Regions from separate parts of the Comamonas sp. C24C genome, predicted to be linked through region 3. Evidence: riboswitches for the same ligand, from Rfam matches in the RefSeq annotation. Region 3 holds a riboswitch; each other region holds the start of a gene.
The links. Region 3 has a riboswitch for glycine ahead of gcvT (glycine cleavage system aminomethyltransferase GcvT). Riboswitches for the same ligand answer to the same signal wherever they lie in the genome.

Region 1 (2,237 bases), on a different contig from region 3:
CCGAGAAAGACCTGTCGGGCCTGGTCAAGGCCGCCCAGCTCGCTGTGATAGCGGTCGCCAAATCGGGTGTTGTAGGGGGTGCCATCTGGCATCCATGTGATCGGTTCAGACATGGAAAGTGAAACTACATGGGTAATGCAGGCGCAGTCTAGTTCAGAGCAGCCAAGCAAGGGCCGCCCCGCAGCGATGGCTGCGTCCCCCTCCTGCGTAGCAAGAGAGGGGGAAGGCGTGCAGCGCCACAGGGGGAGTCTGGATCACTCCCAGCGCTGCTGGTAAGAGAAAACCGGCAGGCGCCACTTGAAACGAATGGCGGCCAGACGGAAGGCCAGACCGCCTCCAAAACAGACAAGGGTGCTGATATTGGAGCTTACCTCCAGATAGCGCAGGCCCAGGAACATCAGGCATACGGACAGCGACACGCTGGCATACAGCTCGCGGCGGAACACCACGGGGACCTGGTTGCAGAGCACGTCACGCAAAATGCCGCCGCTGATACCGGTAATCATGCCGGCCATGATGACGACGATGGTCGGGTAGCCCAGCTCCAGTGCCGTATTGCAGCCGATCAGTGAAAAGGCGATCAGGCCCATGGCATCCAGCAGCAGAAACACCTGCTTGAGGCGGTGCATATGGCGCGCGATCACTGTGGTCAGCAGGCCGAAGCTGATGACCAGATACACATATTCGGGGTGCTGGGTCCAGCCTATGGGGTAATGGCCCAGCACCATGTCGCGGATGGTGCCACCGCCCAGCGCGGTGACGAAGGCGATGACCACGACGCCAAAGATGTCCATATTGCGCCGGCCTGCAGCAAGGGCGCCGGACATGGCTTCGGCGGTAATGGCCACCAGATAGATGACCAGCATGACGGTGAAGTTGGAGGCCTGGAACGAGTCCAGCAAAGAGATGGAGGGAAGCATGAAGGCACTTGAAAATAGACCAGCCACTCGCATCAGCGGGAGTGTCCGGCTTGCCTCTCCCGCTGTCCTTTTACCTGAGAGTTGCACATGGGCGCCTTCGCGGTGCGCATGCTTGCCCCTTCGGTGAGCCCTGCAGACTTGTGGTCGCGGGCTGCTCTCCAGTTGGCTATATCCGGGTCCTGTCAGACCCACCTGCGGTACTTATTGCCTGAGCGATTATGGGAGTTTGCGCCTTCGGCGGGAACCGTTGACAGGTTCCGCTCTCCCGCGGGATGGGCGCGATTCTAGCTAGTTCCAGCGACCGTATTCGGGTTAATACCTGTATCAATCGGGTTTGAGTAGTCTTTGCGACTGCCGGCCTCGGGCACCCCTGGGCTGCCTGGGCGTGCCCTCGGTCTCACCGGTTGGCTGTTCGACAGCCCGCAAGAAAAAAGCCCCGAGGCCTGGGCCAGGGGGCTTGGTGTCCAGATCGACCGAAATTACTCGGCGCTGGGAGGCACGTAGCCTGCTGCGGCATCTGCGCCGCCGCCAAAGAAATGGTTTTCCATCTGGCGGGCCAGGTATTGGCGGGCACGGGCATCGGCCAGGTTCAGGCGGTTTTCATTGATCAGCATGGTCTGGTGCTTGAGCCAGTCGGCCCAGGCCTGCTTGCTCACGCTTTCATAGATGCGCTTGCCCAGTTCGCCGGGAGCAGGAGGGAAATCCAGGCCTTCAGCGTCTTGACCAAGCTTGATGCAGTGAACGGTACGTGCCATGTGTAGGGTCCTTTTGGTTGATCTCAGATGTTTGGGTAATAACAAACTGAAATCTTAGTAGTTTGAGTTTTAAGAATGCGGCTCAAGAATGCGCAGCAACGGGGCAGAAGCCCGTTATCCATTCACTCCAAGAACACAGTCCAATGAAAAATCGTCGCAACTTTATCAAGTTTCCTCTGGCTGCCGGTCTGATTGCTGGCTTGACCCTCTCGGCTCTGCCCACATTGCCCGCTTTTGCGCAGACTGGTGTGCAACTGCTCAACGTCTCCTACGACCCGACACGTGAGCTCTATGTGAACTACAACCAGGCGTTCGCCAAGCACTGGAAGGCCACGCAGAACCAGGATGTGACCATCAAGCAGTCGCATGGCGGCTCGGGCAAGCAGGCGCGCTCCATCATCGACGGCATCGAGGCCGATGTGGCCACGCTGGCACTGGCCGGCGATATCGACGCCCTGGTCAAGAACGGCAATGTCAAGGCCGACTGGCAAAAGCGCCTGCCGCACAACAGCGCGCCCTACAGTTCCACCATCGTCTTCCTGGTCAAAAAGGGCAATCCCAA
Region 2 (2,237 bases), on a different contig from region 3:
AGCGACTCCCCGGCTGCGCTTGGATGATTTCGACTCATGTTGTATGTCTCCGTTTTGCCATTCACACGGCAACAGCTGTCCCTCACGGGGCGCTGCGGCTGCCGTGTCTGGCTTGTTGATGAGGTCTTCAGGTCGTGGTCAGGCGCTGGCGGTGCTCAGCGTGGCCGGTCGGGGCTGCCTGCTGGCACTGCCCATGGACTGCAGCACGAGGTCGCCGACCATGTCGGCGGTGACGGCCGACAAGGTCCAGCCCAGATGGCCGTGGCCGGTGTTGTAGAACACGCAGGGCTTGTTGCCGGGGCCCACGCGCGGCAGCATGTCCGGCATCATGGGGCGCAGGCCCGCCCAGGGCACGACGCTGCGCGTGCTGACGCCCGGGAAGCACTGCTGAACCCATTCGATGAGCGGGCGGATGCGGTCGGCGCGGATGTCCTTGTTGTAGCCGTTGAACTCCGCCGTGCCGGCCACGCGGAAGCGATCCTCGCCCAGGCGGCTGGTGACCAGCTTGGTCTCGTCGTCCAGCAGACTCACGACGGGAGCTGCGGCGCGGCTGGCTTGGTCCGGCAGATTGACCGTGATGGAATAGCCCTTGACGGGGTAGATGTTGACGCTGTCGCCGAGCTGGGCGGCCAGCGCGCGGCTGGCCGTGCCCGCGCAAACCACCATGGCGTCGAAAGTCGAGGTCTCGGTTTCCAGACCCTGGCGCACAGTCACGCTGGCCTGTTTGCCGTTGCTGTTCACCGACACGATTTCCTGGCCGTAGCGGCATTGCACGCCCAGTCGCTCGCAGGCGGCGGCCAGGCCGCTGGTGAACTTGTGGATGTCGCCGGTGGAGTCGCTCTCGGTGAAGTAGCCGCCATAGAAGGTTCCGGACAGGGTCGGCTCGATGGCCTTCATTTCATCGGGCGTGACGGCGCGGCGCTCCAGCCCGCCCAGGGCGAGCAGTTGCGAGACCTTTCCCGCATGTTCGAAGCCGGCGCGGTCGCGGTAGATATGCAGGATGCCTTTTTGCTTCAGATCGAAGTCAATGCCTTCGGCTGCCGCCCATTCGAACAGGTGCTCGCGTGCCGCAATCGCCAGCCTGGCGGTCTCTACCGTGTTCTTCTGGTAGTGGGGGATGGCAGCGAGAAACTGGCAGAACCAGGAAATCTTGTGCCAGCCGGGCTTGGGGTTGAGTAGCAGCGGAGCATCGCTCTTGAGCATCCACTTGAGGCCTTTGACGATGGTGGACCAGTGGGTCCAGACCTCGGCATTCGAGGCCGAGAGCTGGCCGCCATTGGCGAACGAGGTCTCCATGGCGGCATAGCGCTGCTTCTCGAACAGGGTGACGGAAAATCCGCGGCGTGCGAGGGCGTAGGCGGTGGTCACGCCCGTGATGCCACCGCCGATGACGGCGATTGTCTTCATGATTCAGATTCCAGAAACGTCAAGGGTGGAGCCCGTGCGCAACATGCGCAGCGGACGCCCCCTCTGTTCTGGACCTGAGAGATTCACGAGGCAGCGCCCTGGGCCGCTGCTCGCTTGCTCCTTCGGTATGCCCGGCGGACGATGACGTCCGGACATTCTTCAGAGTGTGTGAAAGCGATGCCGATCCTTTGGCCTGAGAGTTTCCGGGGCGGTTGCTCCTTCGGCGCTGCATGCGCCAAGTTTGCGCTGCAGTCTCTCTCGGCATCACCGGGCTGAGAGCCTGTGGCGAATGTAGGAAGAATGGCGGCGCCTGGATATACGGGTTTTCTAGAGTTCTGCGCCGGGGCAGGCCGTGCTCCGCTTCTTTTATTTGATAGCGGCTAGCGCTTGTTATTTAAAGACTTCCTTGTGTTTTCATAAGGAAAGTGAAGATATTCATACGCAAGAAGCTTCCGAATTCATAGCATCAGACGCTGTCAAGTGCCGCTGAGCAGCCCCAGAGTCAACCCCTGCATTGACAGGACGGCTCATGGCCTGCGGTGGATTTGGGCAAAATATCGTCTTTGCCTGTCAATGGGCCCGGCGATATCACCGCTTTGCCATTGAAGCGCCCGACCGGGGTGGCTGCCGATTCAGGATGCAACTGGCCTATCCGCCATGGCGTTCTGCTGTCATGGCTTCGTTCCTTTGTCCTTGTTGCCCGCGACCGTCATGGTCGCCTTTTTGCGTTGCCTGTCGCAGCGCCTGCGGGATGGTTGGGTGTTTTGTCCGGATGGGCGCAAACCATTACAACAAGACATTTATGTCCCAACCCAACTCAAGCCAGCAGC
Region 3 (2,237 bases):
AGAGACTGGATCTGCGCCCGGCACAACCCTGAAGGTGCAGCCCGCATGGCCGACAATGGCCTCATGGACATTTCGCGCACCTCACACCTTGCCGCCGCCTGCGCCGCTGCTCTGACCAGCTTGCTGCTCGGGGGCTGCACCCACCTCTTTGATGGCAGCCGACTCAAACCGGATCCGGCGGCCGACGCACCGGCTATCGTTTCTGCGCAGCCCGAGCTGTCGCCGGCTCCGGTTGCCCCCCTGGATGCGCAGTCCAAGCCGCCACGGAGCACGGAGTGGCCTGCCTGGATCAAGGCAGATTGCACGCCCCCTGCCCAGCTCGACCAGCAACCCCGGCCACGCCGCCACACCACGCCGCACGTCAGTCACCACTGGTTCCCGAACGGGCTGGAGACCACGGTGGTCTTCCGCCTGGAAGTCACGGCTCAAGGTCAGCTCGGCCGTGTGGCCTACCAGCCCGCCGATACCGATCCCCGCATCGTGAAGTCCATACTGCGCTCGCTCGAACGCTGGCAGTTCAAGCCCGCCATGCGCCAGGGTCAGCCCGTGACGGCCTGCTTCGAGCAGCGCTACCAACTGGTGTTTCCGAGTGCGCAGGAGATCTATCCCGAGCCCAAGCCGGCCTTGAACACCGCTCCGCAGTGAGGACGCAAGCACGGAGCGGATGATGCATGCTCGAAAACCCCAAAATCCATCCGATTCGGTGAAACAAGCCCCTTGCCCACCGCTAGAATCGCCAACGTCAGGAGAGAGTGCCCGCAGCTGAAGCTGCCTTGCACCGCCGAAGGCGCAGACCCCCACCCGGAGTCAAAACGCTCAGGCAAAAGGACTGACAAGCGCTGCCAGGTGTGCAAACCTGCAGCGTCCCTTGCTGGAGAGAGATGCAGGCCGTCATTTCATATGCGCGCCGGCATCCACCGAAGGAGCAAGCTGCCCGATGCAATGCGGGCAGTGAATCTCTCAGGTAAAGCGGACAGCAGGGCAAGCCCGCCACGCATGGCCCAGCGATGCATGGCCACTCATTTTGGTTTGACCACCGGAGCGCTTGCCTGTGACTGCTGCTGACACCTCTTCCGATCTGCGTTCCACACCGCTGTTTGCCCTGCACCAGAAACTGGGTGCCCGCATGGTGCCCTTTGCCGGCTATTCCATGCCCGTGCAATACCCTCAAGGCCTGATGGCCGAGCACCTGCACACCCGCAAGGCCGCCGGCCTGTTCGATGTCTCGCACATGGGCCAGCTGCTTTTGCGCGGCCCCGACGCCGCCGCCGCGCTCGAATCGCTGATGCCCGTCGATGTCATGGACCTGGGCCTGCACAAACAGCGTTACGGCCTGCTGCTCGATGAGCAAGGCGGCATTCTGGACGACCTGATGTTCGTCAACCGTGGCGAAGATCTGTTCCTCATCGTCAACGGCGCCTGCAAAGAGGCCGATATCGCCCATATCCAGAGCCGCATCGCCAGCCGCTGCGAGGTCATTCCTCTGCCCGAGCGCGCCCTGCTGGCCCTGCAAGGCCCGCAGGCCGCCACAGCCCTCGCGCGCCTGATTTCCGGTGTGACAGCTCTGGTCTTCATGACCGGCAACCACTTCGACTGGCAAGGCCATGCGCTCTACATCACGCGCAGCGGATATACGGGCGAGGACGGCTTTGAAATCTCCCTGCCCGGCGAAGCGGCAACAGCTTTTGCCGAGGCTTTGCTGGCCCTGCCCGAGGTGGCACCCATCGGTCTGGGCGCGCGCAACTCGCTGCGCCTTGAAGCCGGACTTTGCCTGTATGGCAACGACATCGACACCAGCACCACGCCCGTCGAAGCCGCACTGAACTGGGCCATGCAGAAGGTGCGCCGCAGCGGCGGAGAGCGCGAGGGCGGCTTTCCCGGTGCAGCCATCGTGCTGGAGCAATTGCAGAACCCGCAATCGCTGCGCCGCAAGCGCGTGGGCCTGATTGCGCTGGAGCGCATTCCCGTGCGCGAGCCCGCCGTGCTGGAGAACATGGACGGGCAGCATATCGGCCACATCACCAGCGGCCTGCTCAGCCCAACGCTCAACCAGCCCGTGGCGCTGGCCTATGTCGAGCCCGACTACGCCGCCATCGATACGGAAATCTTCGCCATGGTGCGCGGCAAGCCCGTGCCCATGAAGGTGGTCGCCACGCCCTTCGTTCCCACCCGCTATCACCGCGGCTAGGTCTGCCGCCGCGGATGAGACGGGCCAGTTTGCCGAACAGCGGCCAGAA

Region 1: linked by a shared signal. The riboswitch ahead of ACLBXN_RS17670 (trimeric intracellular cation channel family protein) and the one ahead of gcvT (glycine cleavage system aminomethyltransferase GcvT) in region 3 are both predicted to bind glycine.
Region 2: linked by a shared signal. The riboswitch ahead of ACLBXN_RS02525 (D-amino acid dehydrogenase) and the one ahead of gcvT (glycine cleavage system aminomethyltransferase GcvT) in region 3 are both predicted to bind glycine.

What each region holds. Positions count from the first base shown of each region.
Region 1 covers NZ_JBKFBC010000010.1:13,578-15,814, forward strand. Annotated here, with positions in the region: gene mnmC (FAD-dependent 5-carboxymethylaminomethyl-2-thiouridine(34) oxidoreductase MnmC) at 1-92, opposite strand, end outside; gene ACLBXN_RS17670 (trimeric intracellular cation channel family protein) at 255-920, opposite strand; glycine riboswitch at 973-1,092, opposite strand; glycine riboswitch at 1,106-1,198, opposite strand; gene ACLBXN_RS17675 (oxidative damage protection protein) at 1,400-1,675, opposite strand; gene ACLBXN_RS17680 (sulfate ABC transporter substrate-binding protein) at 1,819-2,237, shown strand, end outside.
Region 2 covers NZ_JBKFBC010000001.1:561,461-563,697, forward strand. Annotated here, with positions in the region: gene ACLBXN_RS02520 (amino acid permease) at 1-38, opposite strand, end outside; gene ACLBXN_RS02525 (D-amino acid dehydrogenase) at 139-1,407, opposite strand; glycine riboswitch at 1,579-1,678, opposite strand; gene ACLBXN_RS02530 (amino acid permease) at 2,210-2,237, shown strand, end outside.
Region 3 covers NZ_JBKFBC010000004.1:200,001-202,237, forward strand. Annotated here, with positions in the region: gene ACLBXN_RS09755 (MBL fold metallo-hydrolase) at 1-32, shown strand, start outside; gene ACLBXN_RS09760 (energy transducer TonB) at 46-645, shown strand; glycine riboswitch at 734-842, shown strand; glycine riboswitch at 862-987, shown strand; gene gcvT (glycine cleavage system aminomethyltransferase GcvT) at 1,052-2,188, shown strand.